Regions from separate parts of the Streptomyces sp. NPDC050548 genome, predicted to be linked through region 2. Evidence: riboswitches for the same ligand, from Rfam matches in the RefSeq annotation. Region 2 holds a riboswitch; the other holds the start of a gene.

Region 1 (7,235 bases), on a different contig from region 2:
CGTCTGCGGCGCCGCGACCAGGTAGTCGAACTCCTGGAAGGCCGTGTTCAGGTGGAAGACGATCGTGGTGTCGTCCGGCGTCGCGATGGACTTCAGACCCTCGGCGCTCTTGTCCTTGTAGGGGCCCTTGTAGTCCTTGCCGCCGACCAGGAACTGCTGGAAGTAGTTCGGGCCGAGGGAGAGCACGTCACGCGCGAAGTTCGAACGCTCCACGGCGTACTTGACGTCCTTGGACGTGATCGCCGTGCCGTCCTGGTACTTCAGGCCCGAACGCAGCTTGTACGTCCAGGTCTTGCCGCCGTCGCTGGAGACACCCTTGCTCGCGGCGAGGTCCGGGACCAGGGTGTTCCCCTTGGAACCGGGGCCGGGCTCGAACGTCATCAGCGGACGGGCGTACAGCCGGCTGAAGTTGTACATGTAGGCGTAGTACGTGTTGCCCGGGTCGAACGAGTCCGGAACGTCGGACAGTTCGTAGGTGACCGTCCCGCCCTTGTGGGTGGAGGCGTTGACGACGTCCTTGGTCGCTGCGTTGGCCCCAGCCGCCTTCGTCCCACCGTTGTCACTCTTGTTGTCATCGGCCTTGCTGCAACCTGCCACAAGCAGTGTCGCAGAGCCGATGGCCGCAACTGCGGCCAGCGCTGACCTTCGCATGATGGTCTGCTTCCTCCATTGTCGGAAACTTGATGAACTCTCGGGTGCGGGCCCTAGCGGCTGCGGGGGTCGAGAGCGTCGCGGAGACCGTCGCCGAGCAGGTTGAACGCCAGGACGGTCACAAAGATGGCGAGGCCGGGAACGATCATGTACGCGGGGTCGACCTCGTAGTAGGTGACCGCGTCCCGCAACATGCCGCCCCAGGATGCCTGCGGGGGCTGGATACCGACCCCGAGGAAGCTCAGGGACGCCTCGAAGAGGATGTTCGTCGGGATGAGCAGCGTCGAGTAGACGATGATCGGGCCGACGAGGTTGGGCAGCAGCTCCCGGAAGAGGATGTACGGCGCCTTGGCGCCCATGCCCCGGGAGGCGTCCACGAACTCCCGCTCGCGCAGGGCGAGGGTCTGACCGCGGACGATACGGCCCAGGTAGGGCCAGTTGAAGAAGCCGATGACGAAGATCAGCACGCTCAGGTGCAGCGGCAGGCCGTTGAGGCCGAAGGCACCGCCCTGGAGCGTCGCCGAGATGGCGATGGCGAAGAGCAGCAGGGGGAAGGCGAGGAACGTGTCCATCAGCCGGCTGATGATCGAGTCGACCCGGCCGCCGTAGTACCCCGCGACCACGCCGAGGATGGTGCCGATCACGTTCGACAGGATCGTGGCACCGAAGGCCACCACCAGCGACACCCAGGATCCCTCAAGGATGCGAGTGGCGACGTCCCGGCCGAACTGCGGGTCCACACCGAGCGGGTGGTCCCAGCTCATGCCGCCCCAACCGCCCTTGGGCAGCGAGGTGTTGGCGTCGATCAGGTTCTGGTGGAAGGCATCGGGGTCCAGGCCGAACATGGCCTGGATGGGACGGGAGAGTGCCGCGACCAGGATCAGCAGGACGACGATGACGCCGCCGGCGACGGCGACCCTGTCCTTCTTGAACCGGGTCCAGGCGATCTGTCCAAGGGAACGGCCCTCGATCTGCCCCTTCTCGGCGCCGACGAGCACAGCCTCCGGCTGCGCCCCGGCTTCCGCTCCCGTGGTCTCGATCGGTGCGGTCACTGTGACCCGACCCCTCTCGCCGGTGGTTACCGGCTTACGCCTGCCGCGGATTAGCGGCTTTGTCGACTTGCAGTGGACACGGGGTCCTCGACCCTGTGTCTGAGTCGCGAGTCTTCAGCGTGGCTGCGATCACCCGCCAGGTCTGACGGCGAAAGTATGCGCAACCGTGATGCTTAACTAGGGATTCCGTTATCCGAACAGTGGGTAACGCCCCCCGGACGCCGGACACTTGGGACACAGCGGAGAATCGTCGTCTTTCGGGGCACCACACCGCCGTCTACGCGCGGAGAAATGTGCCGTAGACGTAAATCCTGCGGAGAAGCTGGGAAGAGGACTCGCGGGTTCAGTATCCACCACGGGCGGGTGGGTACCCGTACCCGCCCGCCTGGGCGGGCGCCACGTGGGCCTCACGGTCGTAGAACGGGCGGGTGTTCGCCCGCAGCCACAGCGCCACCGGGTCGTAGTCGTCGGACATCGCCACGGTCGACACCGGCAGCCCGTCCGGGACCGCGCCGATGGACTGCTGCATCATCGCGCGCACCGAGTCCACGGCGGGCGGACTGGTGTCGTACACATCCAGACCGATCGCGAGATACGGCGCCCCGAGCGCGGGCTGCACCCAGGCGCGGCGGAGGGTGCGGACCGCCGGGGTACGGTGGGCGTTCTGCGTGAGCAGGCCGTAGAACTGCGGGACCTCGATCGCCGGTTCCGTCAGGCGCAGGGGTCCCGCGGGCTGGCGCTCCAGGCCGGTGGCGATACGGCGCAGGTCCAGCCAGGGGATGCCGAGGCCGCCGCCGGGGGCGTGCGGGTTGAGCCAGAGGCCGAAGTGGTCCGGATAGAGGGTGCGGGCCACGTCCAGGCCGTCGACCACCTCGTAGGAGCGGTTCCAGCCGCTGGCCGACAGCTCCTGGGCGGAGGTGACGCAGGGGGCGTAGCCGTACCCCTCGACGTGCATGTTTCCGTACTGGGCGTCCGGGGAGCCGGACTGGCCGTGCCACAGGAGCATCCAGATCTGGCCGGAGTGGGGGGTCGCGAGGGCGCGCAGGAGCGCCTCGTAGGCGTCGTAGCGCCCGGGCGTCACCTGGCGCAGCATGTGCTCGACCTGGCCGGTCGCGGTGCCGCTGGCGCTCACGTGTACCGCCCCTTCTGGTGGTTGGCCTGCGTTGGGGTCCAGCTTAAGCGCCCAATGGGTCGGGGCTCAGTGTCCGTTGGCGAGTGCGGGTGCGTCGTGGCTTGGCGCGCAGTTCCCCGCGCCCCTGAGGGTGTTGCCCTTGGGGTGTTTGCTAGTGACCCTGTGTATAGAAGGGGCGCACTGTCTGCCTCATCCAGTCCGCCACCGGGTCCTGGGTCACGTCCAGGAGGACCAGGTTTACCGGCCACTTGACCTCGGTCCTGGTGAGGGCTCGGGACAGGGCGCCCATCGGGACCGCCCTCAAGTCGCCCTCCCAGCTGGTCAGTTCCACGCCCACGAACATCACCGGGTCGGCGGTCTCGATCGCGGCCAGGCAGCGGCGGGCCGTGCCGACCACGCCGGTGCCGGCGAACTCCGCGGAGGCCGCGGCCAGGAAGTCGACCGGGTCGTCCTGCCAGTCGGGCTCGAAGAGCCGGACCCGGCCGCCGCTGGTGGGGCCGTCCAGGGCGGTGCGGCCGATGCGGCACAGCTCGGCCACGGCGGGGGGCGGGAGAGGGATGCCCACCACGCCGTCCGGGTTCACCGCGATGCCCACCTGCGGAGGCAGTCCGCGGGCGAACTCCACCGCGGGCGCGATCGTGAACGACAGATGCGAGCCGACGACCTGGCGGAACTGCTCCTCGGAGCTGAAGACCGGGACGAAGGCCTGCCCTTCGATGTCCAGCGTGGGCAGGTCGAGGGGTCCGCTGTGCGGGCCGCCGCCGCTGGGCAGCGGGACCCAGACGAAGCTGCGGGCCAGCACCTCGATGATCCGGCCGCCGGCCGAGGGCAGGCCGAGGGAGACCGAGAGCACCTCCTCCAGCTCGTTGCCGGGCCATCCGCCGTGCGGATGGGGGTGGGGGTACGCCTGACCGGGGAAGTCCGCCGGGAAGTCCATCTACCTACCGCCTGCTGGTGAAACCGCCTGCTGTAAACGTGCTGTGGCAGAAAAGGCTAGCGGCTCAGTCCCCGAAGTCGATCCGGCGCAGCACGTCCGCCGCGTCCCGGTCCAGCAGGACCGCCGAGCCCACGCCGTGCGGCAGGTCGCCGCGCTCCACGGCGCGCAACAGACGGGCGGCGGCCCGGCGGTGGCGCAGGAACGCGTACCGCGAGACGCCCCGGCCGCGCTCGCGCTGGCCGTCGAGCGCGGTGTCCGGGCTGACGTCGAGGAACACCAGGTGCAGGATGCCGCCGCGGCGGCGGGCGGCGCGGGCCAGCCAGCCGCGCACCCAGGTCTGGGTGCCGCAGTCGTGCACGACGGCCCCGGAGGTGGAGCGCAGGGCGCGGTGCAGTCCCGTGTAGTGGGCGAGGCGGACCAGGGGGCGGTAGACCGCGTACGGGAGCAGCCCCGATATACGGGACATCCGGGTATCCCAGCGGTCCCGTGCGTCCTGGCTGTCGACGCGGGCGCCGTCGCCGGTCACCGCGCGCCGCATCAGCGTGGACTTGCCGCTGCCGGGCAGGCCGGTGACCACGACGAGGTCGCGGGGTCCGAAGCGGAGTCCGTGCGGGCTGCGGCCGGCCCGCTCACGGAGGTCGCGGACAACCGGTGCCGGGCGGGCCGGGCATGCCTCTCTGGCCGGGGCCGAGGGCTGCTCGGGCAGTGCTACGGCCGAGGTCGTGGCGTACACCGTGGTCCTTGTCACCGTGATCGTCCTCCCTGCGGGGTCAGGAAAGGTTCTCCCCGACGAACGTAAAGAGAAGGTAATGCACGGTGTCTCGCGGTTCCGTTCGCTTCCGGCCACAGGCCTGTTACAAAGCCTGTGCGATGATGTGCGCGCCTAACTGCATACCGGCCGCTTGAATCCGCGCGGGAGAGTCCCCAGTCACCTGGGGCGCCGAAGGAGCAAGTCCCTCCCTTGAATCTCTCAGGCCCAGTTACCGCGCGGGCGAGGCACATCTGAAAAGCGGACCGCCCGTCCCGGTGGTCCCACCCAAGGTGCAACCCATGACCGTGCGTGTCCCGCGCGGTCATGGCGAACCTCTCAGGTTCCGATGACAGATGGGGAGGAACGACCTCGCCGTCATGCCTTGGGAGACCGACCGATGAGCAGTACCGCCGCCCCCCGTCGTACCGCGCTCGACGCGCTGCACCGCTCGCTCGGTGCGACGATGACCGACTTCGCCGGCTGGGACATGCCGCTGCGCTACGGCTCCGAGCGCGACGAGCACCTCGCCGTCCGCACGAAGGCCGGCCTCTTCGACCTCTCCCACATGGGCGAAATCACGGTCACCGGACCGGAGGCGGCCCAGCTCCTCAACTACGCGCTCGTCGGCAACATCGCCTCCGTGGGCGTCGGCCGCGCCCGCTACACCATGATCTGCCGGGCCGACGGCGGCATCCTGGACGACCTGATCGTCTACCGGCTGGCCGAGACCGCATACATGGTCGTCGCCAACGCGTCGAACGCCCAGATTGTCCTGGACTCGTTGGTCGAGCGCGCCGCCGGCTTCGACGCCGTCGTCCGCGACGACCGTGACGCGTACGCGCTGCTCGCCGTCCAGGGCCCCGAGTCCCCCGGCATCCTCAAGTCACTGACGGACGCCGACCTCGACGGCCTCAAGTACTACGCCGGCCTGCCCGGCACGGTCGCGGGCGTCCCCGCGCTGATCGCGCGCACCGGCTACACCGGCGAGGACGGCTTCGAGCTGTTCGTCGCCCCCGGTGACGCGGAGAAACTGTGGGAGGCGCTGACCGAGGCCGGGGCGCCGGCCGGGCTGATCCCCTGCGGCCTGTCCTGCCGGGACACGCTCCGCCTGGAGGCGGGCATGCCGCTGTACGGCCACGAGCTGTCGACCTCCCTCACCCCCTTCGACGCCGGACTCGGCCGGGTCGTGAAGTTCGAGAAGGACGGCGACTTCGTCGGACGTACGGCCCTGGAGGCCGCCGCCGAACGCGCCGCGGCGCAGCCGCCCCGCGTCCTGGTCGGCCTCGTCGCCGAGGGCCGCCGGGTCCCGCGCGCCGGGTACTCCGTGGTCGCCGACGGCCGGGTGATCGGCGAGATCACCTCCGGCGCGCCCTCCCCCACGCTGGGCAAGCCGATCGCGATGGCCTACGTCGACGCCGCGCACTCCGCGCCGGGCACGACCGGTGTCGGCGTGGACATCCGGGGCAGCCACGAGCCGTACGAGGTCGTGGCGCTGCCGTTCTACAAGCGCCAGAAGTGACAGTCGTCGTAGCGTCGGGTCCGTGACCGGGGCGGATCGTCCCTGCTCGGCCACGCCCTCCGCGTCTCCCCCCTTCACCAGCACTCCCCCGCGTACAGGAGAATTCACGCCATGAGCAACCACCCCCAGAATCTGCGGTACAGCAAGGAACACGAGTGGCTGACGGACGCCGTCGACGGTGTCTCGACGGTCGGCATCACCGAGTTCGCGGCCAACGCGCTCGGCGATGTCGTCTACGCCCAGCTCCCCGAGGTCGGTACGACGGTGACGGCGGGCGAGTCCTGCGGCGAGCTGGAGTCGACCAAGTCGGTGTCGGACCTGTACGCACCGGTCACCGGTGAGGTCGTGGAGATCAACTCGGCCGTCGTGGACGAGCCCGCGCTGGTCAACTCCGAGCCCTTCGAAGGCGGTTGGCTCTTCAAGGTGCGGATCGCGGAAGAGCCCGGCGAGCTGCTCTCCGCCGACGAGTACACCGCTTTCACCGCCGGCTGAGGAGTCGTAGATCCATGTCCGTCCTGAACACGCCCCTGCACGAACTCGACCCGGACATCGCCGCCGCGGTCGACGCCGAGCTGCGCCGTCAGCAGTCCACGCTGGAGATGATCGCCTCGGAGAACTTCGCTCCGGTCGCGGTCATGGAGGCACAGGGCTCCGTCCTGACCAACAAGTACGCCGAGGGGTACCCGGGCCGTCGTTACTACGGCGGCTGCGAGTACGTCGACGTCGCCGAGCAGATCGCGATCGACCGGGTCAAGGAGCTGTTCGGCGCCGAGTACGCCAATGTGCAGCCGCACTCGGGCGCCTCCGCCAACCAGGCCGCCCTGTTCGCGCTGGCCCAGCCCGGCGACACCATCCTCGGCCTCGACCTGGCGCACGGCGGCCACCTCACCCACGGGATGCGGCTGAACTTCTCCGGCAAGCAGTTCAAGGTGGTCGCCTACCACGTGGACGCGCAGACCGGTCTGGTCGACATGGCCGAGCTGGAGAAGCTCGCCAAGGAGCACCGCCCGAAGGTCATCATCGCGGGCTGGTCGGCGTACCCGCGGCAGCTGGACTTCGCCGAGTTCCGCCGGATCGCGGACGAGGTCGAGGCGTATCTGTGGGTCGACATGGCGCACTTCGCCGGGCTGGTGGCGGCCGGCCTCCACCCGAACCCCGTCCCCTACGCGGACGTCGTCACGTCCACCACCCAC
Region 2 (7,235 bases):
CGAGTTGACCACGGCCGGCCGTCACCCGCAGAGCGACATCTTCCTGGACGACGTGACGGTCTCGCGCCGCCATGTGGAGTTCCGGCGCGTTGCCGACGGTTCCTTCACGGTCGCCGACGTCGGCAGCCTGAACGGCACCTACGTCAACCGTGAGCGCATCGACTCGGTTCCGCTGGCCAACGGTGACGAGGTGCAGATCGGCAAGTACCGGCTGGTGTTCTACGCGAGCCAGCGGGGTTACTGACCCTCCCTCGGACTGGGTCCGGGGGATTCCCCCAGGAAGGTCCATGCTTCAAACACCGAGCGGCGGTGCCGGGCACGGTACCGCCGCCACGGACACCGGGCTGATGAGCATCGGCACGGTGCTGAACACGCTGCACGACGAGTTCCCCGAAGTCACCATCTCCAAGATCCGATTCCTGGAGTCGGAGGGGCTCATCGAGCCGCAGCGGACCCCTTCCGGCTACCGCAAGTTCAGCCCCGCCGATGTCGAGCGCCTCGGCCATGTCCTGCGGATGCAGCGGGACCACTATCTGCCGCTCAAGGTGATCCGCGAGCACCTCGACGCCATGGAGCGCGGGGAAGCCGCGCCCCTGCCCACGGTGGGGCGTCAGCGGGACGGCGAGGTCGTCCTGGAGCCCGTGGAGGGCCCCACGGTGGCCAGGATCGGGCGGGCCGAGCTGCTGGCCGCCGCCGGGATCGGCGAGCAGGAACTCGACGAGTGGGAGTCGTACGGGCTCATCGCGCCGCTGCCGGACGGCGTGTACGACGCGGAAGCCGTCACCGTGGCCGGGCTCGTCCTGGAGTTGGGGCGGTTCGGGATCGAGCCGCGGCACCTGCGCGCGATGAAGGCCGCAGCGGACCGCGAGGCCGGGCTCGTCGACCAGGTGGTCGCCCCGCTGAAGCGGCACCGCAATCCGCAGACGAGGGCCCACGCGGAGGCCCGTACGAAGGAGCTGGCGGGGCTCACGGTGAAGCTGCACGCGGCGCTGGTGCAGACCGCGCTCGGAGTGCGTCTGCCCTGAACCGGACGGGATCGCGGCCCCCTGATCGGTCACCCGTTCTCGGCCCGACTACCCAAACGTCCCGGGCACGGCCTAGGGTTGCTGTGTGAACGAGCTCGATGTCGTAGGTGTCCGGGTCGAAATGCCCTCCAACCAACCGATCGTGCTCCTGCGTGAAGTGGGAGGCGACCGCTACCTCCCCATCTGGATCGGGCCCGGGGAGGCGACGGCGATCGCCTTCGCACAGCAGGGCATGGCCCCCGCACGACCGCTGACCCACGACCTGTTCAAGGACGTGCTGGAGGCCGTCGGCCAGGAGCTGACCGAAGTACGCATCACGGATCTGCGTGAGGGCGTCTTCTACGCCGAGCTGGTGTTCGCCAGCGGAGTCGAGGTGAGCGCCCGCCCGTCCGACGCCATAGCGCTGGCACTGCGTACCGGGACGCCGATCTACGGCAGCGACGGCGTGCTCGACGACGCCGGCATCGCGATCCCGGACGAGCAGGAGGACGAGGTGGAGAAGTTCCGCGAGTTCCTCGACCAGATCTCGCCCGAGGACTTCGGGACCAACAGCCAGTGAGATCGGCGGCCGGCAGAGAAATGCTGGCATTTGCCACCGGCGTGTGAGAGCGTCCTGCGGCCCGCCGCGAGAGCATTCGGCTAGCCTTTCCCCGCGGTGGGGTACGGGAAACCACTCCTAGGGTGATTATCACTCGGCGTGCCTAGCGTGGCGATCGTTGACGCACCCCTGGTGACTGCCTACCGTCGAGAAGGCAGGTCAAGGACGGAGGTCGGCGTGAGAAGCAGCGGCGACGGTACGGCTGGGGGTGCCCCGGAACGCAGTTTCGGGGACAGTGGCCCGTACCCGCTTCATGGCAGTGCGGCCGATCACGCTCCGCATCGACCCACTGCCGTGCCGAGCAGCGGAGGGGCGACGTCCATGGCGTCCGAGCAGATCGGCTACCGGGGCCCTACGGCCTGTGCGGCGGCAGGCATCACCTATCGGCAACTGGACTACTGGGCGCGCACCGGGCTCGTCGAGCCCAGCGTGCGGCCCGCACACGGGTCGGGGACGCAGCGGCTCTACAGCTTCCGGGACGTCGTCGTCCTGAAGATCGTCAAGCGGTTCCTCGACACGGGTGTGTCGCTGCAGAACATCCGCAGCGCCGTTCTGCACCTGCGGGAGTGCGACTTCCGCGATCTGGAGCGCATGACGCTGATGAGCGACGGCGCCACGGTCTACGAGTGCACCTCGCCGGACGAGGTCCACGCCCTGCTCCAGGGCGGCCAGGGCGTCTTCGGGATCGCCGTGGGCGTGGTGTGGCGGGATGTGGAGAGCGCCCTGTCGCAGCTGCACGGGGAGCGCGTCGACACCGGCGAGACCCTCGTCGGAGTCAACCCCGCCGACGAGCTGGCCAGGCGGCGCAACCGGGCCGTCTGAGGGCCCGGCGGGAGCCGTAGCGGGGCATTGTCAGTGGCGTAGGGCAGCATCGGAGATGTGAGAACCGCGCCCACGATCCTGCATCTCGACATGGATGCCTTCTTCGCCTCGGCGGAGCAGGCCTCCAAGCCGAGCCTGCGCGGGAAGGCCGTCGTCGTGGGCGGGCTCGGGCCGCGCGGGGTGGTGGCCACCGCGTCGTACGAGGCACGGGTTTTCGGGGTGAACTCGGCGATGCCCATGGCCCAGGCGCGCAGACTCGCTCCGAACGCCGCGTATCTCGTGCCGCGCTTCGGCTTCTACCGGTCGATCAGCGAGCAGGTGATGGCCTTGCTGCGGGCGCTGTCGCCCCTTGTGGAGCCGCTGAGCCTGGACGAGGCGTTCGTGGACCTGGAGGCCGGAGAGACGGCCTGGGACGCCGAGTCCGCGCGGCGGGCCGGGGAGCGGCTCCGAGCCGACATACGAGCCGTCACGGGGCTCACCGGCTCCGTCGGCCTCGCCGCCTCCAAGATGATCGCGAAGATCGCCTCCGAGCGGGCCAAGCCCGACGGGCTGGTGCTGATCGAGCCCGGCACCGAGCGGGCGTTGCTGGGGCCGCTGTCGGTGCGCACACTGCCGGGGGTCGGACCGGCGACGGGCGACCATCTGCGCCGGGCCGGGATCACCACGGTCGACGAGATCGCCGAGGCGGGCGAGGACGAGCTGGTACGGCTGGTCGGCAAGGCACACGGGCACGCCCTGTACGCCATGGCGCTCGCGCACGACGAGCGGCCCGTGGTGGCCGAGCGGGAGACCAAGTCGGTGTCCGTCGAGGACACCTACGACGTGGACATCCACGACCGGATCCGGGTGGGCCTGGAAGTGCAGCGCCTCGCCGACCGGTGTGTGCGGCGGCTGCGGGGCGCCGGGCTGTCGGGGCGGACCATCGTTCTCAAAGTGCGGCGCTACGACTTCTCGACGCTGACCCGGTCCGAGACACTGCGTGGGCCCACCGACGATCCGGGGGTGGTGCGGGAGGCCGCGGCGCGGTTGCTGGACTCCGTGGACACCACGGGTGGGGTGCGACTGCTCGGGGTGGGAGTCTCCGGGCTCGCCGACTACACGCAGGAGGACCTGTTCGCGCAGGCGGCGGGGGAGCAGGTCGACCTTCTTGAGGAGGAGCACACGGAGGAGGAAGCCGGAGGGGAGGAGTCGGCGCCCGTGGAGCGGCGCTGGCCTGCGGGCCACGATGTGCACCACTCCGGGTTCGGGCACGGGTGGGTGCAGGGCAGCGGGCTGGGGCGGGTCACCGTGCGATTTGAAACGCCGGAGGATGCCGGGCCGGGGCGGGTGCGGACGTTCCGTACCGACGATCCGGAGCTGGAGCAGGCGGAGCCGCTGCCGTTGGTGACGCGGGACGCGAGTGAACTGACCGGAGCATCAGGGCAGTTGGTGGCGCCGCCCCCGGAAGGTCGAAGACCCGCCGTCCCTCCCGCCGCTTCGGCTCAGGTGTCGTCCGAGCCCGCCAGTCTGCCGAAGTCGCGGTCCGGGAAGGAGGGAGGTGGGGCCACGTCGAGGCCGTAGTGGTGGTAGAGCTGGAGTTCCTGGTCGGGGGAGAGGTGGCGGCCCACGCCGAAGTCGGGGGCGTCCTTGATCAGGGAGCGTTCGAAGGGGATGTGCAGGGTCCCCTCGATCAGTTCGCTGGGCTCCAGGGGGACGAAGGCGTCCCTGGAGAACAGGCCGGTGCGTATGGCCGCCCACTCCGGTACACCGGTCGCGTCGTCGAGGTAGACCTCGTCGATCGTGCCGATCTTGGCACCGGTGCGGTCGAACGCCTTGCGGCCGATCAGGTTGCGCGGATCGATATCGGTCTGCACGGGCCCTCCTCCTGGTCGCAACTCATTCGTAAACTCTACAAAAGAGCACAATCGGGCCGGTGGCCACTCGAAAGCTCGGCTTCACCGCTCGCTGGTAGGCTGGCGAACGGCTGCTGACCCCGTGCGGGAGAGTCCTCCAGACTTCATCGGAGGCGCCGAAGGAGCAAATCCTCCCCGGAATCTCTCAGGCTCACGTACCGCACGGACGAGGTCACTCTGGAAAGCAGGGCGGGTGCCGGCGACGGCCCTCGCTCTCACCGACGGTGAAAACCGGTGACCCTCGGGTGGCCGGTGAAGCTCTCAGGTTGAGATGACAGAGGGGGAGGCCGTCCGGGCACCCCACTGTCGTGGTGCCCTCGAAGGTCGTGTCCGACCAGGAGGCCTCCCAAATGACCGCCCCTCGCACTTCGCTCTCCGAGCTCGAACAGGGCATCCCGTTCGAGCAGCGCCACATCGGTCCCGACCAGGAAGCGCGGGCCAAGATGCTCGCGCAGGTCGGCTACGGCTCGCTCGACGAGCTCACCGCCGCCGCGGTCCCCGATGTGATCAAGAACGCCGACTCCCTGGACCTGCCGGGCGCCCGCACCGAGGCCGAGGTACTGGCCGAACTGCGTTCCCTCGCGGACCGCAACGAGGTCCTCGGTTCGATGATCGGCCTCGGGTACTACGGGACCTTCACCCCGCCCGTGATCCTGCGCAATGTCATGGAGAACCCGGCCTGGTACACGGCCTACACGCCGTACCAGCCGGAGATCTCCCAGGGACGGCTCGAAGCCCTCCTCAACTTCCAGACCATGGTCGCCGACCTCACCGGGCTGCCGACCTCCGGCGCCTCCCTGCTCGACGAGGGCACGGCCGCCGCCGAGGCCGTGGCGCTGTCGCGGCGCATGGGCAAGAACAAGAAGGGCCTGTTCCTGGTCGACGCGGACACGCTGCCGCAGACGATCGCCGTGATCGAGACCCGCGCCGAGCCGGCCGGTGTCGAGGTCGTCGTCGCCGACCTCAGCGAGGGCATCCCGGCGGAGATCGCCGAGCGCGAGATCAACGGCGTGCTCGTCCAGTACCCGGGCGCCTCCGGTGCCGTTCGCGACATCAAGCCGCTGATCGAGCAGGCGCACGGGCTCGGGGCGCTCGTCACCGTCGCCGCCGACCTCCTCGCGCTCACGCTCCTCAAGTCACCGGGCGAGCTGGGCGCGGACATCGCGGTCGGTACGACGCAGCGCTTCGGGGTGCCGATGGGCTTCGGCGGGCCGCACGCCGGATACATGGCCGTGCACGAGAAGTTCGCGCGCAGCCTGCCCGGGCGGCTCGTGGGTGTTTCCGTCGACGCCGACGGCCACAAGGCCTACCGCCTCGCCCTCCAGACCCGCGAGCAGCACATCCGCCGCGAGAAGGCCACCAGCAACATCTGCACCGCTCAGGTGCTCCTCGCCGTCATGGCCGGGATGTACGCCGTCTACCACGGGCCCGAGGGGCTCAAGGGCATCGCGCGGCGGACGCACCGGTACGCGACGATCCTGGCCGCCGGGCTCACCGCCGGCGGTGTCGAGGTCGTGCACGGCGGCTACTTCGACACGCTGACCGCGCGCGTCCCCGGCCGGGCCGCCGAGGTCGTCGTCGCCGCCCGCGAGGACGGCGTCAACCTCCACCTCGTGGACGCCGACCGGGTGTCCATCGCCTGCGACGAGACCACCACGCGTGCCCAACTGGCCACCGTATGGACCGCGTTCGGGGTGGACGGTGACGTTGAGGCGCTTGACGCGTCCGCCGAGGACACGCTGCCCGAGGGGCTGCTTCGGAATGACGCGTACCTCACGCACCCCGTGTTCCGGGACCACCGTTCCGAGACCGCGATGCTGCGCTACCTGCGCAAGCTGGCCGACCGGGACTACGCGCTCGACCGGGGCATGATCCCGCTGGGCTCCTGCACGATGAAGCTCAACGCGACCACCGAGATGGAACCGGTCACCTGGCCCGAGTTCGGGCAGCTGCACCCCTTCGCGCCCGCCGAGCAGGCGCAGGGATACCTCACGCTCATCCGGGAGTTGGAGGAGCAGCTTGCCGAGGTCACCGGGTACGACAAGGTGTCGCTGCAGCCCAACGCCGGTTCGCAGGGTGAGTTGGCCGGGCTGCTGGCGGTGCGTGGGTACCACCGGGCCAACGGGGACGAGCAGCGGACCGTGTGTCTGATCCCGTCGTCCGCGCACGGCACGAATGCGGCCAGTGCCGTGATGGCCGGGATGAAGGTCGTCGTCGTGAAGACCGCCGAGGACGGCGAGATCGACGTCGAGGATCTGCGGGCGAAGATCGAGCAGTACCGCGAGGAGTTGGCGGTGCTGATGATCACTTACCCGTCCACGCACGGGGTGTTCGAGGAGCACGTCGCCGACATCTGCGCGCAGGTGCACGAGGCGGGCGGTCAGGTCTACGTCGACGGCGCCAACCTCAACGCCCTTGTGGGGCTTGCCAAGCCGGGGCACTTCGGCGGCGATGTCTCCCACCTGAATCTGCACAAGACGTTCTGCATTCCGCACGGCGGGGGTGGGCCGGGCGTCGGGCCGGTCGGCGTGCGCGCGCACCTGGCGCCGTATCTGCCGAACCATCCGCTTCAGCCTGAGGCCGGTCCTGAGACGGGAGTTGGGCCCATCTCCGCCGCGCCGTGGGGCTCGGCCGGTATTCTGCCGATCTCTTGGGCGTACGTACGGCTCATGGGTGGCGAGGGGCTGAAGCGGGCCACGCAGGTTGCCGTGCTCTCCGCCAACTACATCGCCAAGCGGCTCGAACCGCACTACCCCGTGCTCTACACCGGGCCCGGTGGGCTCGTCGCGCACGAGTGCATCATCGATCTGCGGCCGATCAGCAAGGCGACGGGCGTCAGTGTCGACGACATCGCCAAGCGGCTCATCGACTACGGCTTCCACGCGCCGACGATGTCGT

What was found. A riboswitch is a leader RNA that binds a small molecule or an ion and turns the genes downstream of it on or off. The one in region 2 is predicted to bind glycine.
Region 1: linked by a shared signal. The riboswitch ahead of gcvT (glycine cleavage system aminomethyltransferase GcvT) and the one ahead of gcvP (aminomethyl-transferring glycine dehydrogenase) in region 2 are both predicted to bind glycine.

The regions. Positions count from the first base shown of each region.
Region 1 covers NZ_JBITGV010000004.1:141,436-148,670, reverse strand. The annotation lists gene ACIBJH_RS13865 (ABC transporter substrate-binding protein) at 1-651, opposite strand, end outside; gene ACIBJH_RS13860 (ABC transporter permease) at 705-1,703, opposite strand; gene ACIBJH_RS13855 (enhanced serine sensitivity protein SseB C-terminal domain-containing protein) at 2,047-2,835, opposite strand; gene ACIBJH_RS13850 (enhanced serine sensitivity protein SseB) at 2,987-3,772, opposite strand; gene ACIBJH_RS13845 (AAA family ATPase) at 3,837-4,526, opposite strand; glycine riboswitch at 4,676-4,768, shown strand; gene gcvT (glycine cleavage system aminomethyltransferase GcvT) at 4,921-6,042, shown strand; gene gcvH (glycine cleavage system protein GcvH) at 6,154-6,534, shown strand; gene glyA (serine hydroxymethyltransferase) at 6,549-7,235, shown strand, end outside.
Region 2 covers NZ_JBITGV010000011.1:320,714-327,948, reverse strand. The annotation lists gene ACIBJH_RS29495 (FHA domain-containing protein) at 1-244, shown strand, start outside; gene ACIBJH_RS29490 (MerR family transcriptional regulator) at 288-1,025, shown strand; gene ACIBJH_RS29485 (bifunctional nuclease family protein) at 1,111-1,584, shown strand; gene ACIBJH_RS29480 (MerR family transcriptional regulator) at 1,801-2,445, shown strand; gene ACIBJH_RS29475 (DNA polymerase IV) at 2,503-4,005, shown strand; gene ACIBJH_RS29470 (PRC-barrel domain-containing protein) at 3,927-4,298, opposite strand; glycine riboswitch at 4,413-4,508, shown strand; gene gcvP (aminomethyl-transferring glycine dehydrogenase) at 4,688-7,235, shown strand, end outside.